2 regions of the Pseudoduganella sp. RAF53_2 genome follow, and region 1 is predicted to be linked to the other one. Evidence: riboswitches for the same ligand, from Rfam matches in the RefSeq annotation. Region 1 holds a riboswitch; the other holds the start of a gene.
What was found. Region 1 has a riboswitch for cyclic di-GMP ahead of AB4Z11_RS14475 (S8 family serine peptidase). Riboswitches for the same ligand answer to the same signal wherever they lie in the genome.
Positions count from the first base shown of each region.

Region 2: it holds a riboswitch for cyclic di-GMP, as region 1 does, so the genes downstream of both, AB4Z11_RS04715 (S8 family serine peptidase) here and AB4Z11_RS14475 (S8 family serine peptidase) in region 1, are expected to answer to the same signal.

Region 1 is NZ_JBFRDW010000217.1:1,891-6,396, reverse strand. Features, by position in the region: gene AB4Z11_RS14485 (GNAT family N-acetyltransferase) at 1-237, shown strand, start outside; gene AB4Z11_RS14480 (3-hydroxyacyl-CoA dehydrogenase NAD-binding domain-containing protein) at 238-2,325, opposite strand; cyclic di-GMP riboswitch class I at 2,605-2,691, shown strand; gene AB4Z11_RS14475 (S8 family serine peptidase) at 2,812-4,506, shown strand, end outside.
Region 2 is NZ_JBFRDW010000045.1:1,314-5,242, reverse strand. Features, by position in the region: gene AB4Z11_RS04720 (CYTH domain-containing protein) at 1-170, shown strand, start outside; gene AB4Z11_RS04715 (S8 family serine peptidase) at 160-1,944, opposite strand; cyclic di-GMP riboswitch class I at 2,052-2,139, opposite strand; gene AB4Z11_RS04710 (DUF2863 family protein) at 2,352-3,623, opposite strand; partial or broken gene acnA (aconitate hydratase AcnA) at 3,797-3,929, opposite strand, start outside.

The sequences.
Region 1 (4,506 bases):
ATTCGCGCCTTCTTTGTCGATCCGGCCGTACCGCGCCAGGGACTGGGGCGGCGCCTGATGGAGCACTGCGAATCGGAGGCCGCAGCAGCAGGGTTTCAGGTGATGGAGTTGGCAGCCACCATGCCCGGCGTACCGCTGTACCGGGCCTGTGGCTTTGAGGTGGTGGAAGATTTCGCGCTTGCGCTGCCGGACGGCGTTTCAGTTCCGCTGTCCCGCATGCGCAAGCGAATCGGCTGATCAGCCGTTGAGGCCCTTGCCTTCAGCGGCCAGCTTGACCAACAGCGGCGCCGGTTTCCAGGCTTCGCCGTGGCGGCCCTTGGACAGGCGCTCGATGGTGCCCAGCACATTCGGCAAGCCCACGGTATCGGCATAGAACATCGGACCGCCGCGGTACAGCGGGAAGCCGTAGCCGGTCAGGTAGACCATGTCGATATCCGAGGCGCGCAGTGCAATGCCCTCTTCCACAATCAGCGCGCCCTCGTTCACCAGCGAATACACCAGGCGTTCCACGATTTCCTGATCGCTGATCTTGCGGCGCTCGACGCCGATATCCGCCGAGTGCTGCACGATCATGGCGTTCACGACGTCACTCGGATAGGCCTTACGGTCGCCTTCCTTGTAGTCGTACCAGCCGGCGCTGGTCTTCTGGCCGAAGCGCCCCATTTCGCACAGCAAGTCGGCGGTTTTCGAATAGGCGATTTCCGGCTTTTCCACGTAACGGCGCTTGCGGATGTACCAGCCGATATCATTGCCGGCTAGGTCGCTCATGCGGAAAGGCCCCATCGGGAAGCCGAATTTTTCGATAGCCCGGTCCACCTGCTCAGGCGACGCGCCTTCTTCCAACAGGAAGCCCGCTTGACGGAAATATTGTTCGATCATGCGGTTGCCAATAAAGCCATCGCACACGCCGGACACAACGCCGGTCTTCTTCAGCTTCTTGGACAGCGCCAGCGCCGTTGCCAGCACGTCCTTGCCGGTGGCCTTGCCGCGCACGATTTCCAGCAGCTTCATCACGTTGGCCGGGCTGAAGAAATGCAGGCCAATCACGTCCTGCGGGCGCTTGGTGAAGGCGGCGATCTTGTCCAGGTCCAGCGTGGACGTGTTCGAGGCCAGGATCGCGCCCTGCTTCATGACATCGTCCAGCTTGCGGAATACGGTTTCCTTCACGCCCATGTCTTCGAACACGGCTTCGATAACGATGTCCGCGTCGGCAATCGCCGCGTAATCCAGGGTGCCGGTAATCAGGGCGGTGCGCTGGTCGAACTTGTCCTGAGTCAGCTTACCCTTCTTCAGGGTGTTTTCGTAATTCTTGCGGATGGTGGCGATGCCCTTGTCCAGCGCTTCCTGTTTGGTCTCCAGCAGCAGGACGGGAATACCGGCATTTGCAAAATTCATTGCAATGCCGCCGCCCATGGTGCCGGCGCCGATCACGGCGGCCTTCCTGATTTCGCGCGCCGGTGTATCCGGCGGCACATCCGGCACCTTGCTGGCCTGGCGTTCGGCCATGAAGGCATGACGCAGGGATTTCGACTCCGGCGTCTGGATCAGATGCAGGAATCGCTCGCGTTCAAACTTCAGACCGTCCTCGAATTTGCGGGTCACGGAGGCAGCCACGGTTTCCACGCATTCCAGCGGTGCCGGGAATGGGCCGGCAACGGCTTTCACCGTATTGCGGCTGAATTGCAGGAAGGCTTCGTGATTCGGATAATCCACTTTGCGGTCGCGCACTTTCGGCAGCGGACGCGCATCGGCAATTTTCTGGGCGAAGGTCACGGCAGCCGGCAGCAGATCGGTCCCGGCCGGGAACACCTCGTCGAACAGTGCGGTGCCGGCCAGCTTTTCGGACAGCGCCGGGGTGCCGGAGACAATCATATTCAGCGCGGTTTCCAGACCCAGCACGCGCGGCAGACGCTGCGTGYCGCCTGCGCCCGGCAGCAGCCCCAGTTTCACTTCCGGCAAGGCGATCTGAGCGCCGGGCAGCGCCACCCGGTAATTGCAACCCAGCGCCAGCTCCAGACCTCCGCCCATGCAGACCGTGTGGATCGCAGCCACGATCGGCTTGGTCGACTCTTCCACCACGCGGATCAGCGAATGCAGGGTCGGTTCCTGCAGTGCTTTCGGGGAATTGAATTCCTTGATGTCGGCGCCACCCGAGAAGGCCTTGCCGGCGCCGGTGATGACGATGACCTTCACCGCGCTGTCGTCCAGCGCGCGGCGGACGCCTTCGACGGCTGCCGTCCGGGTCGCATGGCCCAGGCCATTGACGGGCGGATTGCTCAGCGTGATGACGGCGACCGTTCCATTGACTGCGTATTCTGCGCTCATGTCTCTTCTTTCTCCATGGTGAGGACAGGTAACTATACCGCAAAAGTGCACGGTCGTATTATTTCTTTACTTTGATTGATAATTAGTAATATGTGTTGCCATTTGGCAAATAACATTAATTGTTTCTTAAACCTTTGATTTCAAAGACTTTTCTGAGAGTAACTATAATACTTGCAAGTTAGTTTTCTTAATACTCAGACTAATCCGCAACAGCGACTAAAAGTTTTAAAAACCTCTTGCCATGCGGCATTAAGTAACCTAAGATTCCATCCAGCAACTAGCTGACAAGGGCAAACCAGGCGAAAGCCTGGGACGCAAAGTCATCGGTCTAAGGAGCTTCGGCTCTATGACGGCAGGACTGCCAGACTAAGTACATCGTACACACTCGATGGGTGATTTTGCCCCTTGCGTGGCGTCTCCAACCTGTCCCTCGGGACAGGCGGCAGTCCTACTTTTCAGAACTTTGAAAATACAGGACTCGCCAAAATGAAATTCTTCGCCACCTCCATCACCTCCGCTGCTATCGCTGCCGCCCTGGCTGGCTTCGCCGCCCCTGCCTTCGCTGCCAACGACAACGCCCAGGATTATGCCCGTGGCCGCATTATCGTTGAACCGCGCGCCGGCCTCACCGCCGACGAGTTCGCCAACATTCTGAAAGTTCATGGCGGTAAAGCGCGCAAGCTGGGCCAGAGCAACCTGCACATCGTTGACCTGCCGGCCAATGCCTCCGAAAAAGCCGTCGTGGCACTGCTGAAAAAGCACCCAAGCCTGAAGTTCGCTGAACTGGATCAGCGCGTGCCTGTTACCGCGACCACTAACGACCCCTACCTGGGCAGCGAATGGCACATCAGCAAAATCGGCGCTGACACCGCCTGGGACACTACCCAGGGTGCCGGCGTGACCATCGCCATCCTGGATTCCGGCGTGGACGCCGTCCCTGACCTGGCTGCCAATATGGTTGCCGGTTACAACATCTACGACAACAACACCAACACCGCCGACGTCTGCGGCCACGGCACCAAGGTCGCCGGCGCAGCGGCTGCGACCTCCAACAACGGCGCCGGCGTTGCTGGCGTTGCGGGCCAAGCCAAGATCATGCCGGTCCGTATCGCTTACGTTGACCCGACCTACGGCTGCTACGCTTACTTCTCGACCATCGCCAGCGGCATCACCTGGGCGGCCGACCACGGCGCCCGTATCGCCAACGTCAGCTACGCTGCTCTGCCAACCAGCTCGGCCATCATCAGCGCGTCGAACTACATGAAGAGCAAGGGCGGCCTGGTGTTCGTCTCCGCCGGCAACTACGCCAAGGATGATGGCTACACCCCGACCGATTCCATGATCGCCGTGTCTGCCACCGACAGCAATGACGCTCTGGCCAGCTTCTCCAGCTTCGGCGCTTACGTTAATCTGTCCGCGCCAGGCTCCGGCATCTACACCACCGCCCAAGGCGGTGCCTACGGCGCCGTGAACGGCACCTCGTTCTCGGCCCCGATCGCAGCTGCCGTGGCAGCACTGATGATGTCGGCCAACCCGACCCTGAGCAACAGCAAGGTGGAAAGCCTGCTGTACTCTACCGCAACCGATCTGGGCGCGGCCGGCAAAGATCCTTACTTCGGTTACGGCCGCGTGAACGCCGCGGCGGCTGTCGCTGCGGCCGCATCTAGCGCCCCGGCACCCGACACTACTGCTCCGACCGTGGCAATCACCTCGCCTTCCGCTAACGGCACCGTTTCCGGCAGCGTGATCGTCAGCGTCAACGCGGCCGACAATGTTGGTGTGGCCCGTGTCGATCTCAAAGTCAACAACACTGTGGTCGCCTCGGATACCGCCGGCCCGTTCAGCTTCTCCTGGAACTCGACTGGCGCCGCAAACGGTATGAACACCCTGGTTGCTGTCGCTTATGATGCCGCAGGCAATGTGGCTTCCTCCACCCCGGTTTCGGTCAACGTGTCGAACAGCGTGACCCCGCCGGTTGCTGACACCACCGCTCCGGCCCTGGCCATCACCAATCCGACCAACGGCGGCACCGTGACCGGCAACGTCAACATTACCCTGAGCTCTTCGGACAACAGCGGCGCGGCCGGCATCTCGATGTCTCTGTATATCGACGGCGCATTGAAGGCCAGCGGCAGCGGCGCAAGCATGTCTTACAGCTGGAACGCCAAGAAAGCCACTGCC
Region 2 (3,929 bases), on a different contig from region 1:
GGGAAGTCGATGAATTCCTGGGCGTGAATGCCGGGCTGGTCATTGCCGAGATCGAACTCCCCAGCGAAAACCAGCGTTTCGACAAGCCTGATTGGGCAGGCGAGGATGTGACTCATGATCCCCGCTACTACAACTCCTGCCTGATCAAGCAGCCTTACACTACTTGGTAACAGCGCGGTAGTACAAGGTGCTGTTGCCGGCTGCGTCACGCGCGCTGGCGTACAGGCTGTGGCTACCGGCGGCGATGCTGGTTGTGTTCCAGGTGTAGGACATGGTACTGCCCGAACCGTTTGCCACTTTCACACCATCGATGTACAGCGCCAGGGTCAGACCTGCCGGGCCGCTGTTGTCGGAGGCATCGATCTTCACGTTGACCAGGCCAGTCACTTTGCCCGCCACCGGATTGCTGATGGTGACCACCGGCTTGATGGTGTCCTTCACCGGAGCCGCAACCACGTTGGCCACGTTCACCGAGACTGGCGCGGACGATGCCACATTGCCTGCCGCGTCGTAGGCGACCGCGATCAGCGAGGCCATGCCGTTCACTACACCTTTGGAATCCCAGGAGAAGGCGAAAGGCGCTGCGCTGTCGGTGGCAACCACGGTGTTGTTCACCTTCAGTTCAACGCGCGACACGCCGACGTTGTCAGCCGCGTTCACGTTGATAGCAACGGTGCCGAACACGGTGCTGCTGGCGGCTGGCGAAGCAATTGCCACGGTCGGCGCGGTGGTGTCCTTCGGAGTGGACGCTGCAATCGCGGCATCCACCGCAGCGGCGGCATTCACGCGGCCGTAACCGTAGTAGATGTCGCGGCCTGGCGTGCCCAGATCGACAGCGGTGGAATACATCAGGCTTTCGATCTTGGCCGGGTCCAGCGATGGATTGGCCGACATCATCAGCGCTGCCACACCGGCTGCCACCGGGCTGGCGAAAGACGTGCCGTTCCAGCCGCCGTAGCCGCCGCCCGCTACGGTGGTGTAGATGCTCGAACCTGGCGCGGACAGTGAAACGAAGCTGCCGTAGCTGGAGAAGCTGGAGCGGCTGTCGGTGCTGTCGGTGGCCGACACGGCGATCATGGTGGTGGTCGGCGTGAAGCCTTCATCGCGGTTGCTGTTACCGGCCGAGACGAACAGCAGGCCGCCCTTGCTCTTCAGGTATTGTGCGGCGCTCTGCACAGCGGCGCTGGCGGGAACGCTGGCGTAGCTGATGTTCACCACGCGCGCGCCATGGTCGGCCGCATAGGTCACGGCGCTGGCCATGGTCGAGTAGTAGGCGTAGCAGGAGTTGGTGGCGGCGTCCTTGTAGGCGATACGGATCGGCATGATCTTCGCGTTACCGGCCACGCCAGCGACGCCCGCGCCATTGTTCATGGCCGCGGCAGCGGTGCCGGCGACCGCGGTGCCGTGGCCGCACACGTCGCTGGTGTCGGCGTTATTGCTGTACACGTTCCAGCCGGGGACGATGTGCGGCGCCAGGTCGGGGTGGGTGCTGTCCACGCCGCTGTCCAGAATGGCAATGGTGACGCCTGCGCCCTGGGCTTTATCCCAGGCAGTGTTGGCGCCGATTTTGCTGATATGCCATTCGCTGCCCAGGTAAGGGTCATTGGTGACCGCGCTCAGCTTCACGCGGCGGTCCACTTCCACGTACTTGAAGTTCGGGTTCTTGCGCAGTTCAGCCACGACCGACTTTTCATTGCCGTTGCCGGGCAGGTCGACGATGTGGATATTACTTTGACCCATCTTGCGGCGCTTGCCGCCGTGCGGGCGCAGGGCTTCGTCAAAATTGGCCGTACTCAGGCCTTCGCGCGGTTCGACCAGGATGCGGCCGCGCGCATATTCGCCTTCAGGCGCGTCGTCCGTTGCGTTGTGGGCAGCATAGGCTGCGGGAATCATGGCGGCCATGGCCGCGGTCATTGCGAGGAGGGAAATGCTGTGCTTCTTCATTGGGTAGTTAAGTCCAGTTTTCAAAAAATTACCGAAAAGCGGACTGCCCGCCGGTCGGGCGACCGGTGTGAAGAGCTCACCACCGGGATGGGCCCGGGGTTGACGAGTCTGGCAGTCCTGCCGTCGCAGAGGGCCTTGGCCTCTTGACCGTTGACTTTGCGTCCCGCGCTCACACGCGGTTTGCTTTTTACAGATTTATTGAAACGCGATGGTAACGAACTCGGCGACCTGCCGCAAACGAATTCTCAATCGTGCGCGCGGGTGTTGCGGATGTGTCTGGACGGGGTTGAAACTAGATGGCAGAAGGCTAAATGGTGCGAAATAGGCGCGAATTAGGCAAGAAATAGGCGAGAAATAGGGAGGGACCCCATCTAGCTTTGGCTAAATAGGGTCCGGCCCCATTGCGGTCAGTGGAAGTGCTCGGTGCCGGTGGGGGCGTCTTCCGGCATCTCGGCGTGGACCAGTTCGCCGGAGGGATCGGCAAACAGGGGAGCGCCGCAGTCGTCGCAGTACTCAGCGACGTATTTTTCGCCCAGCTTCTTCACCTGCGAAACGCCAGCCTCGTTCAGGTGCTCGATGATTTCTTCCACCGGCGTACGCGGCTTCAGCATGGCGGTCAGGTGGCCGGCGGTAATCGGGCCTTCCGGCGGCGTGCCTTCTTCGTCTTCCTGGCCATACAGCGGCCACACCACGCCGTAGATCACGTCGCTGTCGCTGCGGCGGGTGAACGCCACGCGGTATTCGTCGATCTGGCCGTCCGGCGCGGATTCGTCGCCGAAGCCCGCAATCACCGCGCGCAGTTCGTTTGGCTCGCAGGACAGCGAATGCGTCAGATAATGCACCGCAGCGCGGATCGAGACGGGACGAATCAGCTTGTCCGCCTCGCGGCAGGCCATGTAGTACGCTTCCGGCAACAGCAGCTCGATGCCGCAGCCCGGCAGCAGGCGTGCAACGGTCGGCTCGGCCTGGGTCTTCCAGGCTTCCAGCGCATTCTTGCGCTCTTCGCCCGGATTCATGCCCGCCGCCTGCATCTGCCAGCGGAACAGGGGAGCGCCATGTTGCGCTACCACCGCCACCATCAGGTAGCGTGTATCGGCCAGGAAGGGCGCGGTTTCCGGCGTCTTGGTTTCCGACTTCACGGCCACGCCCTTCAGCGCGGACTGGCCCAGCTTGTGCGTCTTCGAATAGGCTTCCGCGTGGGTGCGCGGCAGCTGGTCGATCGAATACAAAGTAGACGACATCGCCATATGCGTGCCATCCGCCAGCAGGTGAGCGGAGAAGTGGGCCGACAGCGTGTTCAGAATCTCGCCCGGAATCTGGCCGGATGCGATGGAAAAGCGCGTCCAGGCCAGGACCGGCGCGGCCACGAGCAGCACATCGTACTCGCGCGATTCACCGTCCACTTCCACCACGATGGTGTCGGACTCGCTTACCGCTTCCACGCTATCCATGAGGACGTCGTAAGCGTTCAAATCCACGCTGAACAGGGAGTTCAGGGCGGCATCAATGGTGTCCTGATGGCCGGTGCGCAGCAGCTTGTGCAGCTGCGTGTCCAGCGTTCGCTCCCAGTTACGCTCTTCAATCCGGGAGGCTGCCTGGCCCACGGCTTGGGCTAGGTTCAGAAGGCGCTGGCTGTCGGCGGACAATTTCTGGGTTGAATCTTTGGATGGTCGACGCATAGCGCTTTTGCTCAGTGTAAAAAGGAAACCTTGTCACATATATTGTAGTGGATTCGGCAAGAAAGGGCGCCCAAAAACAAAAACGCCGGCGAGCCGGCGTTTTATTCAGAACCAGAGGCGGGAACCTGGTGGCTGCCACATCGTGGCAGCCACCTGTTTTACGCCGTAGGTTTTTAAGCAGCCAGCAGCTGGCGCAGAACGAACGGCAGGATGCCGCCGTGCTTGTAGTAGTCTACTTCGATCGGGGTATCGATACGCAGCAGCACTTGCACTTCCTGCTTGGAGCCGTCGGCGCGGTGGATCACC